3 regions of the Methylobacterium currus genome follow, and region 2 is predicted to be linked to each of the others. Evidence: predicted binding sites of a transcription regulator. Region 2 holds the regulator's gene; each other region holds the start of a gene.
The links. The regulator PhoB, encoded in region 2, activates phosphate uptake and scavenging genes when phosphate is short. The targets are predictions, from matches to a motif close to TGTCATNNANCTGTCAT.
Positions count from the first base shown of each region.

Region 1: a site for PhoB is predicted at 2,068-2,084, ahead of DA075_RS12110 (esterase-like activity of phytase family protein). Genes of this name have one in related genera too.
Region 3: a site for PhoB is predicted at 1,950-1,966, ahead of DA075_RS03680 (CorA family divalent cation transporter). Genes of this name have one in related genera too.

Region 1 covers NZ_CP028843.1:2,550,077-2,554,744, reverse strand. The annotation lists gene DA075_RS12125 (sensor histidine kinase) at 1-1,112, opposite strand, end outside; gene DA075_RS12120 (Rdx family protein) at 1,181-1,486, opposite strand; gene crcB (fluoride efflux transporter CrcB) at 1,553-1,924, opposite strand; gene DA075_RS12110 (esterase-like activity of phytase family protein) at 2,129-4,627, shown strand.
Region 2 covers NZ_CP028843.1:2,845,916-2,850,583, reverse strand. The annotation lists gene DA075_RS13320 (DUF3750 domain-containing protein) at 1-392, shown strand, start outside; gene DA075_RS13315 (DUF305 domain-containing protein) at 456-701, opposite strand; gene DA075_RS13310 (hypothetical protein) at 883-1,095, shown strand; gene phoB (phosphate regulon transcriptional regulator PhoB) at 1,446-2,147, opposite strand; gene phoU (phosphate signaling complex protein PhoU) at 2,218-2,937, opposite strand; gene pstB (phosphate ABC transporter ATP-binding protein PstB) at 3,018-3,830, opposite strand; gene pstA (phosphate ABC transporter permease PstA) at 3,859-4,668, opposite strand, start outside.
Region 3 covers NZ_CP028843.1:805,046-809,713, forward strand. The annotation lists gene DA075_RS03675 (M3 family oligoendopeptidase) at 54-1,922, shown strand; gene DA075_RS03680 (CorA family divalent cation transporter) at 2,051-3,097, shown strand; gene DA075_RS03685 (DMT family transporter) at 3,101-4,012, opposite strand; gene DA075_RS03690 (alpha/beta hydrolase) at 4,045-4,668, opposite strand, start outside.

The sequences.
Region 1 (4,668 bases), 300 kb from region 2:
CGGCTCTGCTCGGCCAGCGCCTGGTCGCGCTCGGCGATGCGCCGGCGCAGGCTCTGCGAGGCGTCGGCCAGGGTGTCGGCGAGCTGGCGGATCTCGCGGATCGGCGTCGAGACCCGCGGCACCGGCTGGCCGGCGGCGAGCGCCCCGCCCGCCGCGGCGAGCTGGCGCAGGGGCTCGGCGACCCGCGCCCACAGCGTCACCGCGAGCGCCGACGACACCGCCAGCGCCAGGAGCCCGAACCCCCCGAAGGCCAGGACCCAGGTGCGCAGGGGCGCCTCGACCTGCTGCCGGGGGATGCTGGCGCCCACGGTCCAGCCCGCCGCCTTCGCGGTGGTCTCGACGTAGAGGACCGGCCGCCGGCGCCGGTCGATCCCCTCCCAGATGTCCGCGGCGCCGGTCGGGTGGCCGCGCAACGCCGCCTGCATCGGCTGGCCGGCGAGGCTGGCATGGTCCTCCGAGCGGGCGAGCAGGAGGCCGCTGCGGTCGACGACCGCGGTGGTCCAGCCCGGCGCGAGGTCCTGGACCAGGATCTGGTGAAGCCGGTCCACCGGCACCGTGACGCTGAGCACGTAGGCCGGCGCCCCGTCGATCGTCACCGGCACCGCCACGTCGTAGGTCGGCGGCTGCCCGGGCGCGCCGGCGCGGACGCCGCCGATCACCGGCTGCTTCGTCGCCAGCACCGCGGCATCCTCGGGATGCGGGTCCTGCGGCAGCGGCGCGCCGGGGGGCAGGGCGGTGTTGACGAGCTGGGTCCCGTCCCGCCGGCGCAGCGAGAGGCGAAGGCCCGTCGTCTCCGTCACGGCCCGGGCCTGGGTCTCGAACCCGCCGAGGGTGTCCTGACCAAATCCGGCCTGACGCAAGCGCGGCGAGGCCGAGAGGGTCTGCAGCACCGAGACCAGCCCGGCCATGTCCCGGTCGATGCTGAGCGCGATGCCGCGCACGCTCTCGCGGGCATCCTGCTGGAAGCGGACCCGCTCCAGGGCGGCGTAGCGGCCGAGCAGCACGGCGGTGAAGATCAGGCCCGGCCCGATCAGGGCGATCGCCAGGGCGACGAGGTAGACCTGCGTCGACAGCCCGTCCCGCCGCAGGGCGTTGAGCCGGCGGCGGATCATGGCGTGGTCCTCATGACTCTGTCCTGGAGGCCCTGGCGGCGCGCGGGCGGCGCGGCATGGTCAAGGCGTCAGGCCCTGTCGATGTGGCCGAGGTCGCGGCCGGGCTCGATCCGGTCACGCACCCGCTGTTTGAGGGTCTTGATGTCGGGAAATCCCCCGTCGCGCTTGCGCTCCCAGATCAGGGCATCGCCGCAGGTGATCGCGAAGGCGCCGCCGGTCCCGGGGATCAGCGCCACCTCTCCGAGGGCGTCGCGGAACGTGGAGAGCAGCTCCTGCGCCATCCAGCCGGCCCGCAGCAGCCAGTTGCACTGGGTGCAGTAGGTGATGGCGATGCGGGGCTTCTCGGCCTCTGGACGGGGGACGGTGTCGCTCATCTTGGGAAGGACTCCGCCTGCGATCCCCCCGCTTGTCAACCCGCGCAGGATGCGACGGCGCCCGCCTCACGCGAGCTGGCGCAGCACCAGGAGGCTCACCGCGACGCCCGCGATGCCGGCCGCCACCGAGACCGCGACATAGGCCAGCGCCGCCGCGTGCGCGCCACGCTCCCAGAGCAGGAAGGCCTCGAGCGAGAAGGTCGAGAAGGTGGTGAAGCCGCCGAGGATGCCGGTGGTGAGGAAGAGCCGCAGGGCCTGCGGCCCCCCGCCCCGGGCGGCGAACCAGCCGGTGAGCACCCCCATCATGACCGAGCCGGCGATGTTGATCAGCATCGTGCCGAACGGGAAGCTGCTGCCCGCCCGCGCCGCCCAGAGATTGACGCCGTGGCGCAGCGCCCCGCCGAGGCCGGCGCCGAGAAAGACCACCAGGTAGCTCACCGGTCCGTCGCCTCCGTTGATCGGGCGAGGCGACCGCCTCGCGGGAGGCTTCTGCCACGGCCGGCCGCGCAGGGCGAGGCCGTCGGCGCAACCGTGGCCCGCACGCCGCACCGGGTTCCGTTCGGTGCCGATCGGCCACACTCCGTCACGCGACTGTCACCGACCCGCCCCATCGCTGCCGCGAAGTCAGCTCGGGGGCGAATCGTGACCACCATCTCCATCCGCGCCGCTCTCGCGGCGGGCAGCCTGATCGCGGGCGCGGGCCTCGCGCAAGGCCAGTCGATCGAGGCGCGGGTGCCGAACCTGCAGCCCATCGACGGTCCCGTCTCGGTGAATGCCGGCGGCACCACCCTCGTCAACCAGGGTCTCCAGGGCGTCGCCCGGCTGCCGGCCACCACCCGGGACTTCCTCGGCGATTCCCTCGGCTCGTTCTCGTCGCTCGCCGTCGACCTCGCGACCTGGCGGCGCACCGGCGACACCTATGCGGGCACGCTCTACACGCTGCCCGACCGCGGCTACAACAACCCGGACGGCGGCCTGTTCAGCGATTATGCGGGCCGGCTCAACCGGTTCACCTTGCGCTTCACGCCCTATACCGGCGCCGCCGCCCTGCCGCAGGCGACGAGTTCGCAGAGCCAGATCACCCTGACGCCGGATGGCGGCATCGTGCTCACCGACGCCAAGGGCCAGCGCTTCAGCGGCCTCGATCCGGCGGCCGGCACCACCCGCCAGCTCGGCGCCGTGCTGCCGTCGGCCGCCGCCGGCCCGAGCGCCGGGCGGATCAGCCTCGATGCCGAGGGCCTGGCCCGGCGCCTCGACGGCTCGTTCTACGTCAGCGATGAGTACGGCCCGAACATCTACTACTTCAACCGCAGCGGCCAGCTGCAGGGCCTGATCGGCATCCCGGCGGCGCTCCAGCCGGTGACGAACGGCCAGCTCAACTTCAACTCGCTCACCCCGCCCGATACGGGCCGGCGCAACAACCAGGGCCTCGAGGCGCTGGCGCTGACGCCGGACGGGCGCGGCCTCGTCGCCATCCTGCAGAGCGCGACGCTCCAGGATTCCGGCCCGAACCAGCAGCAGCGGGCCAATACCCGCATCCTCTACTACGACGTTTCCGGCAGCCCGACCCCCTCGGCCCCGAGCCGCGAATACGTGCTGCAGCTGCCGGTCTACAACCAGAACGGCAATGGCGGGGCGCCGAACCGCACCGCGGCCCAGAGCGAGATGCTGGCGCTCAACGACACCCAGTTCCTGGTCCTGTCGCGCGATTCGAACGGGCTCGGCACCGGCAACACCACGCCGATCGTCTACAAGAGCGTGCTCCTCGTCGACACGGCAGGGGCCACCAACATCGCCGGCGGCCCCTATGACGGCACGACGCCGATCTCGCCGAACGGCACGTTGCGGGCTGGCCTCACCCCGGTAAAGACCACCGAGGTCGTCGACATCCTCAACCCGGTGCAGCTCAACCGCTTCGGGATGAACCTCACCACCAACCCGGCGAGCCAGACCACCCTGCCGGAGAAGATCGAGGCGATGGGCCTCGTGCCGGTCCTGAGCGAGCGGGCGCCCAACGACTACTTCCTGCTCGTCGGCAACGACAACGACTTCCTGACCCGCCAGGGCGCCATCAACGGCCAGCCCTACGATGCCGGCATCAACAACGACAACATCCTGCTCGCCTACCGGCTGACCCTGCCGACCTACGTCGATCCGCTCTCGCTCGCCGTGATGAAGGCGACGGCGCCGACGGTGCTGCAGGGTCTCGGCGCCGGCGCCGTCGGCGTCGCGGCGTCCGCGACCCGCAGCATGCAGGACCACCTCTCGGCGCTGCGCCGCAGCGCCGGCTTGGCCAGCCAGGGAGCCTGGGGCACGTCCGGCCCGGCGCTCTGGGTCGGGGGCGATGTCGTCTTCGCCGACCAGCCGCGCAACGGCGGCCTGTCCCTCGACCGCACCATCGCGCAAGGCTCGGCCGGCTTCGACCTGCCGCTCACCGGCCCGTGGCGGGCCGGCCTCGCGGTCGGCGGGGGCGGCGGCTCGCTCTCGCGGCCGCAGGGCTTCCGCCAGGACCAGAGCGCCTTCACGGTCGCGGCCTATGGCGGCTATTACGGCCCGACCTTCTACGCGCAGGGCATCGTCGGCGGCGCGCCGATCATCGACCTCTCCGGTCTGCGCCGTCCGGCCGCCTACGGCCTGACGGCCGACGCCAAGACCTCCGCCACCGCGCTGGCGCTGGACGGCGAGACCGGCCTGATCCTCGACCGCGACGCGTTCCGCCTGATGCCCTTCGCGGGCCTGAGCCACTACTCGGCGCGCGTCAGCGGCTTCACCGAGACGGGGGCTGCGGGCAACAACGTGGCGTATGGCGGGATTACGGTGCTCCAGACCACCGCCCGCTTCGGCGCCGAGCTCGCCTATACGGGGTTCGGCGGCATCGTCCCCTCGGTGCGGGTGGCCTACAATCTCGGCCTCGGGCCGCGGCAGAGCGCCGGCCTGTTCCGCCTCGCCAGCGTCCAGAACCCGCTTGCCGCCGCCACGGCCGCGATCCCGTTCCTGAAGTCCGACTTCGTCACCGCCGGCTTCGGCCTCCAGGGCAGCCTGACCGAGCAGCTCGGCTGGCGCGTGGATTACCAGGCGGCGATCGGCACCCGGGCCGGGGTGGCCCACGGGGTCACGGCGGGGCTGCGGTACCAGTTCTGAGGGGGAAGTGGTGGGCGTCCGGCAGCGGGTGCCCGCCCTTC
Region 2 (4,668 bases):
TGCCGCGCATCCACGCGGCGGTCGCAGCCTATCCGTATGCCAAGGCCGGCAGCTACAGCGCCTGGCCGGGGCCGAACTCCAACACCTTCGTGGCCCACGTGCTGCGGGCGGTGCCGGACCTCGCGGTGGCGCTGCCACCGACGGCCCTCGGCAAGGATTTTTCGGAGCGCCTGATCGCCCGGACGCCGAGCCGCACCGGTTTGCAGCTCTCGGCCCGCGGCTATCTCGGCCTCACCCTCGGCTGGGTCGAGGGGATCGAGGTGAACATCCTCGGCGCGGTGGCGGGACTCGACCTGCGCCGCCCGGCCCTGAAGCTGCCGGGCTGGGGCCGCATCGGCATGGATCCGGCCGGTGCGACCGAGACCCTGATCGCCCCGACGGCGCGGAGCTGAGCGGGATCCTCACGGCCCGGCCGGGCCGCGCACGCCCCCCCGAAACCTGGCCATTCGGCAGCATCAGGTTGCGAGCCGCCGCCGCGAGACCCGGAGCCCCGTGATCAGGCCGGTCTCCCCGCGCCGCTGGTGGCGGATGGTGCGGGAGAGGGGGCGCACCCACGGGTCGCCGGCCTGGCCCACGGCCTGATCGACCATCCGCACGGCGCCGGCATGGTGGCGGCTCACCAGGGCCGAGAAGGCGCTGCGGAGAAGCCCGGGCAGGGCGGCGCGCCAAACCGTGGCGTCTGCGAAGGGCCGGACGAGCATCGTGACGGATCGCTCCTGCGCGAGGTCCTTCCTCACCCCATCCGTGACGGGTCCTGCGCGCCACGACGGCCTACGTTGCGCCTTCGCATCGATGTGCGGATCCGAGGATCATCGGAACGCCGGCCGTGAACCAAACCATGGTGCGGTGCGTTGAGACTGGCCCCGAGGTTCGCACTGCCCCATGTCCAGCTCCCGATTCGTCAAGGCCGACGCGGCCCCTTCCCCGCTTGCCGGCTCGTTCGCCCCGGTCCTCACCGGCGTCTCGCGCGGGCTGCAGGACCTGTTTCCGCCGGTCGAGCTGCCGCTCGCCGCGCGGGAAGCGCATCAGGACGAGCGGGACGCCGTGGCCCCGGTGCTGCGGTCGCGCCCGGTTCCGGAGCCGCGGCTGGCCTGAGAGCCTGTTCGATGGATCTTTCTCCACTTCCATCCCCTCCCGGTCATCCCGGGGCCGCGTAGCGAAAGCCGGGATCCCTCAGCGCTGACGACTCAGGAAGAGGCGGAAGGCTTTCCGCTCGGTCTTGCGCCGTCGGCAGTCATGGATCCGGGCTCTCGCGTTTCGGCGAGCGTCGGGATGACGAGGAGGGTATCGGTTCGGTTGGCCAACTCGAACAGGCTCTCGGATGAGGGCGCAGGTGGGAGAACCAATCGGAGCGAGGCATCCGCTCGGCGTCCGACCCGCGCGGGTCACCGGGCCGGTGAGCAGCCGAAGCGTCGGTTCCGCGCAAGCGACCGCGAAGCTGGCCCTCACGGCTCGTGTGCGAACATCTCGTCGAAGGAATAGCCGGAGCCGCGAACGGTGCGGATCGGGTCGGCGTCGCGGCCGCGGTTGATCGCCTTGCGCAGGCGGCCGATATGCACGTCGACGGTGCGCTCGTCGATATAGACGTCGTGGCCCCAGACCCCGTCGAGAAGCTGCTCGCGCGAGAAGACCCTTCCTGGGCTCTGCATCAGGAATTCGAGCAGCTTGAACTCGGTCGGGCCGAGATGCAGCTCGCGCCCGTCGCGGCGGACGCGGTGGCTGACCCGGTCGAGCTCGATGTCGCCGGCGACCAGGAGGTCGGCGACGTGGGCGGGCTTGGACCGGCGCAGGAGCGCCCGCACCCGCGCCAGAAGCTCGGGCACCGAGAACGGCTTGACGATGTAGTCGTCGGCGCCGGTGGCCAGGCCCCGCACCCGGTCGCCCTCCTCGCCCCGCGCCGTCAGCATGATGACCGGCAGCCGCTCGGTCTCGCGGCGGGCGCGGATGCGCCGGCACAATTCGATGCCGGACAGGCCCGGCATCATCCAGTCGAGGAGGACGAGGTCGGGCACCTGCTCGCGCAGGCGGATATCCGCCTCGTCGCCCCGGGCGACGGCGTCGACCTCGAAGCCCTCGGCCTCGAGGTTGTAGCGCAGGAGGAGGGTCAGCGCCTCCTCGTCCTCGACGATCAGGATACGGGTACTCATGCGGGGCACTTCGGGCAGGGGGCCGGAGGGTGGCCCGGGCCGGGGTCGAGCCCGGGCGCGGGCCGACCCGTCAGGCCTCCGGCTGGGGATCGAGGGTGGCGAAGCTCGAGCCGTCGTTCTTGGGACGGTCGGTCGGCAGCGTCTCGCCGGTGGCGAGATAGTGGATGGTCTCGGCGATGTTGGTGGTGTGGTCGCCGATGCGCTCGACGTTCTTGGCGCAGAACAGGAGGTGCGTGCAGAACGTGATGTTGCGCGGATCCTCCATCATGTAGGTCAGGAGCTCGCGGAACAGCGAGGTGTAGAGCGCGTCGATGCCGCCGTCCCGGGCCCAGACGTCGAGGGCGGCGACGGTGTCCTGGGTGGCGTAGGCGTCGAGCACGTCCTTGAGCTGGCCCTGGACCAGCTCGTTCATGTGCTCCACGCCGACGACGACTTTCTGCAGCTGGACCTGGTCGGCGATGGCGACGACGCGCTTGGCGACGTTCTTGGCGAGGTCGCCGATGCGCTCGAGATCGCCCGAGACGCGGATCGCCGAGATCGTCTCGCGCAGGTCCACCGCCATCGGCTGGCGCTTGGCGATGAGGAGGATGGCCTTCTCCTCGATCTCGCGCTGCAGCCCGTCGAGGCGCTGGTCGACGGCGATCACCGCCTGGGCGAGGGCGGCGTCGCGGCGCAGGAGCGCCTGGCCGGAATCGGCCACCATCTTCTCGGCGATGCCGCCCATCTCGGCGATGCTGCGCCGCAGGTTCTGCAGCTCCTGATCGTAGGAGGTGACGATGTGGCTCGACATGAGGGGTGACTCCCCGCGATGAGGTGGAGCTTACGGTCAGCACCGGCCCGGGCCGGGCCGGCGCAACGAGGCGTCGGGTCTCAGCCGAACCGGCCGGTGATGTAGTCCTGAGTCTGGCGCTTCGACGGGTTCATGAACAGCCGGTTGGTCGGCCCGAACTCGATCAGCTCGCCGAGATACATGAAGGCGGTGAACTGCGAGATGCGCGCCGCCTGCTGCATGTTGTGGGTGACGATGGCGATGGTGAACTCGGTCCGCAGCTGCTCGATCAGCTCCTCGATGCGGCCGGTCGAGATCGGGTCGAGGGCCGAGGTCGGCTCGTCGAACAGGATCACTTCCGGGCGCTGCGCCACCGTGCGGGCGATGCAGAGGCGCTGCTGCTGGCCGCCGGACAGGCCCATGCCGGACTGCTTGAGCTTGTCCTTCACCTCGTCCCACAGCGCGCCCTTGCGCAGGGCCTCCTCGACGCGGTTGTCGAGGTCGGCCTTGCCGAGGCGCTCGTAGAGCCGGATGCCGAACGCGATGTTGTCGTAGATCGACATCGGGAACGGGGTCGGCTTCTGGAACACCATGCCGACCCGGGCGCGCAGCTCGTTGAGGTCGATCGACGGATCCAGGATGTTGCGGCCGTCGAGCAGGATCTGCCCCTCGGCGCGCTGGTCCGGATAGAGGCTGTAGATGCGGTTGAAGGTCCGCAGCAGGGTAGACTTGCCGCAGCCCGACGGCCCGATCAGCGCCGTGACCTGGCGGTCGAGGAAGTTGAGGTTGATGTTCTTCAACCCCTTGAAGTCGCCGTAGTAGAAGCTCAGGTCCTTGACGGCGAGGCGGATCGGGGCGGACTCGTCGGCCGTGCTCTGGCCCACGACCGGCACGGCGGTGGCGGTGGCGCTCATCGGGTTGTCTCCAAGCAGGGTATGACGGTCAGCGCCCCTTCGGGCCGCTCAGGACGAGGCGGGCCACGATCGACAGGCCCAGGATGGTGACGGTGATGAGGAGCGCGCCGGCCCAGGCCAGCTGGCGCCAGTTCTCGTAAGGAGACAACGCGAACTGGTAGATCATCACCGGCAGGTTCGCGACGCCGCCCATCAGGTTGGGGCTGAACCAGGAATTGTTGTTGAGCGCGGTGAAGAGCAGCGGCGCGGTCTCGCCGGCGATGCGGGCGAGCGCGAGGAGCACGCCGGTGACGATGCCGGACTGCGCCGCCCGCCAGGTGACGCTGCGGATCACGATCGACAACGGGGCGCCGAGCGCCGCGCCGGCCTCGCGCAGGGTGCCGGGCACCAGGCGCAGCATGTCCTCGGTGGTGCGCACGATCACCGGCGTCGCGATGATGGCGAGCGCCACGCCGCCGGCCCAGCCCGAATAGCCGCCCATCGGCCGCACCATCAGGGTGTAGACGAACAGGCCGATCAGGATCGAGGGCGCCGAGAGCAGGATGTCGTTGAGGAAGCGGATCATGTCGGCGAGCTTCGAGGTGCGGCCGTACTCGGCGAGGTAGGTCCCGGCCAGCACGCCGACGGGCGTGGCCACCGCGATGCCGAGCGCCGTCATCACCAGGCTGCCGAGGATCGCGTTGGCGATGCCGCCGCCCTCGGAGCCGGGGCCGGGGGTGACCTGGGTGAACAGGGCCGGCGTGAAGCCGCGCACGCCCTCGATGATGAGCATCAGCAGGATCGAGCCGAGCACCACCGCGCCGAGCGCGGTCGCGACGGTGCAGGACACGATCAGGAG
Region 3 (4,668 bases), 2.0 Mb from region 2:
GTCTGCCAGAGATGGTTCGCCAGCGATCGTCTGGCCTAAAAGGAATATCGTCCATGCCGCTGAGTGCCGCCGCGCCGTCGGACAGCGCCCTGAGCACCGCCCAGGCCACGGCCCGCGCCGTCGATCTCGGGCCGCTGCCGGAATGGGACCTGTCCGACCTTTATGCCGGCCTCGACGACCCGGCCTTCGCCGACGACCTTGCGACAGCCGAGTCCGAGTGCCGGGGCTTCGCCGACAGCTATCGCGGCCGCGTCAGGGACCTGGTGTCCGGCGAGGGCGCGTCCGACGGTCTCGGCACCGCCGTCGCCGCCTACGAGGCGATCGAGGACCGGCTCGGCCGGCTGATGTCCTATGCGGGCCTCGTCTATTCGGGCGACACCACCGACCCGGCGAGGGCGAAGTTCTACGGCGACACCCAGGAGCGGCTGACGAATGCGGCCAGCGACCTCCTGTTCTTCACCCTCGAGCTCAACCGGATCGAGGATGCGCTGATCGACGCGGCCGCGGCCCACCCGCCGCTCGCGCGCTACCGCCCCTGGCTCGAGGATATTCGCCGCGAGAAGCCGCACCAGCTGAGCGACGAGGCGGAGAAGCTCTTCCTCGAGAAGTCGGTGACCGGGCGCGCGGCCTGGAACCGGCTGTTCGACGAGACCATCGCGTCCCTCCGTTTCCCCCTGCGCGGCGAGGAGCTGACGCTGGAGCCGACGCTCAACAAGCTCCAGGATCCCGACGAGACATTGCGCCGGGACGCCGCCGGGGCGCTCAGCACCGTATTCCGGGCGAACCTGCGGGTGTTCACGCTGATCACCAACACGCTCGCCAAGGACAAGGAGATCTCCGACCGCTGGCGCGGCTTCACCGACGTGGCGGATGCCCGCCACCTCGCCAACCGCGTCGAGCGCGACACCGTCGAGGCCCTGGTCGCCGCCGTGCAGGCGGCCTATCCGCGCCTGTCGCACCGCTACTACAAGCTGAAGGCGCGGTGGTTCGGCCGGGACGACCTGGCCTATTGGGACCGCAACGCGCCGCTGCCGAAGGTCGAGCAGCGCACGATCCCCTGGGCCGAGGCGCGCGAGACCGTGCTGTCCGCCTACGGCGCCTTCTCGCCGAAGATGGCCGAGATCGCCCGGCGCTTCTTCGACGGCAGCTGGATCGACGCGCCGGTGCGGCCCGGCAAGGCGCCGGGCGCCTTCGCGCACCCGACCGTGCCCTCGGCCCATCCCTTCGTGCTCGTGAACTACCAGGGCAAGCCGCGGGACGTGATGACGCTCGCCCACGAGCTCGGCCACGGCGTGCACCAGGTGCTGGCGGCGCCGAACGGCGCGCTGATGGCGCCGACGCCGCTGACGCTGGCCGAGACCGCCAGCGTGTTCGGCGAGATGCTGACCTTCCGCCGCGTGCTGGAGGCCACTACCGACCCGGTGCAGCGCCGGGCGATGCTGGCTGCCAAGGTCGAGGACATGATCAACACGGTGGTGCGCCAGATCGCGTTCTACGCCTTCGAACGCAAGGTCCACCTCGCCCGCCGCGAGGGCGAGCTGACCGCCGACAAGGTCAACGCCCTGTGGATGTCGGTGCAGGCAGAGAGCTTGGGGCCGGCGATCCGCCTCGACGAGGGCTACGAGCCGTACTGGGCCTATATCCCGCACTTCATCCACTCGCCGTTCTACGTCTACGCCTACGCCTTCGGCGACTGCCTGGTGAACTCGCTCTACGGCGTCTACCAGCGGGCGAGCGGCGACAAGGCGGCAGAGGAAGCCTTCGTCGAGCGCTACTTCGCGCTGCTCTCGGCCGGCGGCAGCAAGCCCTATGGCGAGTTGCTGGCGCCGTTCGGGCTGGACGCCCGCGACCCGGCCTTCTGGCAGATCGGCCTGTCGATGATCGAGGGGATGATCGCCGAGCTGGAGGCGATGGAGGCGTAGGCCCCGGAGGGTGGCATAGCGCCAAAGCGTCATCGAACCGTCGTAACCGGCCCCTAGCGACGGCGACCGGGTGCGGCGGCGTCCCGGTCGTTCCCCGTTTGGACAAGCGGGGACGCGAAGGACGCCCGATGCCCCCCCTCCTCAGCGACGAACCCGCCCTGCCGGGCCTGATCTGGGCGATGCGGTTCGACGCGGCCGGGCGCGGGCGGCTGGTCGGGCCCGGCGAGGAGATTCCGGCGTTGGGCCGCTTCGGCGAGGGCTTCGTCTGGCTCCACGTCAACCTCAACGACGCGAGGGTGCCGGCCCTGGTGGCGGAGGGGCGGTTCGGCCCGCCCGACCTCGCGGCGGCGGCCTTCGCCAGCGATCCGCACCAGCGGGTCACCGTCGAGGACGGACAGGTCGGCGGCGTCATCGCCGATCTCACCCGGGACGCCGACCTCGCCCGCGACGCCGAGGCGCCTGCCGTACCGGAGCGCCTGCCCGACGCCGCCGGGCGGCTGCATTTCGTGCTCGGGCCGAACTACCTCGTCAGCGGGCGCCGGCACCCGATCGTCGGGCCCGATGCGGTGCGCGAGGCGATCGCCGAGGGGAGGGCGCTGCCAGGGCCGGTGGCACTGCTCGAGACGCTGATCGACCGGGTCGCCGCGGCGATCGGCGCCCGGGGCGCGATCCTGTCCGAGCGCCTCGACGGGATCGAGGACCACATCCTCGACGAGCGCATCCGCGCGGAGACCCGCCAGCTCGGGCCGATCCGCCGCGACGCCGTGCGGCTGCACCGCCAGCTCAACGGCCTGCGGGCGGTGTTCCACCGCCTGGAGGAGGATGGCGAGGACCTGCCGGAGGAGACCCTGGAGGCCGCCGCGCGCATCGCCCAGCGCCTCGACGCGCTGGACCGCGACATGGTGGTGCTGGCCGAGCGCAGCCGGCTCCTGCAGGAAGAGCTCTCCGGCCTGCTCGCCCGCCAGTCGAACCGCCAGCTCCACACCCTGTCGATCCTGACCGCGTTGTTCCTGCCGCCGACCCTGGTCACCGGCCTGTTCGGCATGAACACCAAGAACCTGCCCTTCGCCGACTGGGAGGACGGCTCGACGGCGGCGATCGGAATCGCCGTCCTGTCCGCCGCGGCGGCCTTCCTGTTGATCCGCCGGCTCGGGCTCGGCGGGCAGAGGGGGTGAGGCTCAGCCGAGCTTGCGGCGCCCGGACAGCTCCGCCACCGCGATGCCGCCGAGCACGAGGGCGAGGGCCGAGGCCTCGACGAGGCCGAAGGGCTCGCCCACCAGACCCACCGCCAGGATCGCCCCGAAGGCCGGCACCAGGTTGTTGAACAGGCCGGCGCGGTTCGGGCCGATCGTTTCGACCCCGCGCATATAGGCGAGCTGCGCCACCAGCGACGGCCCGAGCGCCGTGAAGGCGATCAGCGCCCAGCCGGCGGCGCCGGGCCAGAGGATGCGGCCGGCCGCCCACTCGCCGGCGAGCAGCGGCAGCGAGGTCGCCCAGGCCGCCACCGCCATGGCGGCGAAGAAGGCCAGGGCCGGCACCGCCGGCCGCAGGGGCAGGGCGACCGTGTAGCCGGCGTAGAACAGGCAGGCCAGCAGCACCAGGAGGTCGCCGCGGTTGACGTCGAGGGCGCGCAGCCGCGCGAGGTCGCCGTGGCTCGCCACCAGCACCACCCCGGCGAGCGTGATGGCGGCGCCGAGGAACTGGCCGCCCCGCACCGCGACGCCGCGGACGAGGAAGTTCAGGAGCAGCACCAGGACCGGGATCGTGCCCTCGATCAAGGACAGGTTCACGGCGCTCGTCAGCGCCCCCGCCTCGTAGGCCAGCGCGTTGAAGCCGGTATAGCCGAAGCCGCCCATCAGCAGGATCAGCGGCCAATGCGCCAGCAGGGCGCGACGGTGCGCCCATGTCTCGCGCCCGGCCAGGAGCGCGATCGCCGTGAGGGCGATCGACCAGCGCAAGGCGACCAGGGCCTGCGGCGAGACGAGGCCGACGGCGACCTTGCTCGCCACCGCGTTGCCGGCCCAGAGCAGGGTCGCGAAGGCGAGAAGCGCGTAGGCGGTCGCGGCCGAACGGCCGTGCCTCACGCCGATTTCCTCACGCCCGGTTCCTCACGCCCGGTTCCTCACGCCAAGGCCATCAGGAAGCGCTCGATCAGCTCCAGGGCCCGCTGGGTCATGGCGAGGTTGTAGCGGATGAACACGTGGCAGCCGCCGGTATAGACCGACGTGTAGCCGCCATTGTTGGCCGCCGCCCAGCGCATCGACATGAACAGCGTGTCGTCGAGGAGGGGATCGCGGGTGCCGACCGAGAACAGGGCCGGGGGCAGGCCGGCGAGGTCGGCATAGAGCGGCGACACGTCGGGCGAGCGCCGGGCCACGCCCTCCGGCACGAAGCCGTCGGCGAAGCGGCGTATGTCGGTGGAGTTGAGGACCAGGCGCTCCTCGCCCCAGTTGCGGGCGCTCGCGGTGACGCCGAGGTCGTAGAGGCCCGAAAACAGGTTGGCGCCGCGAAACGCCTTCGGCAGCCGGTGGCGGTCGCGCAGGCGCAGGAGCGTCATCACGCTCAGATGCGCGCCGACCGATTCGCCGCCGATGGTCAGCGCCTCGACCCCGAACAGCTTGCGGCCCTCGTGGTAGAGCCAGAGCGCCGCCGCCTCGCAATCGTCGATCGGGGCCGGGTAGGGGTGCTCGGGCGCCAGCCGGTACCCCACCGAGACGCAGACGAAGCCGCAGCGCTCGGCGATGCG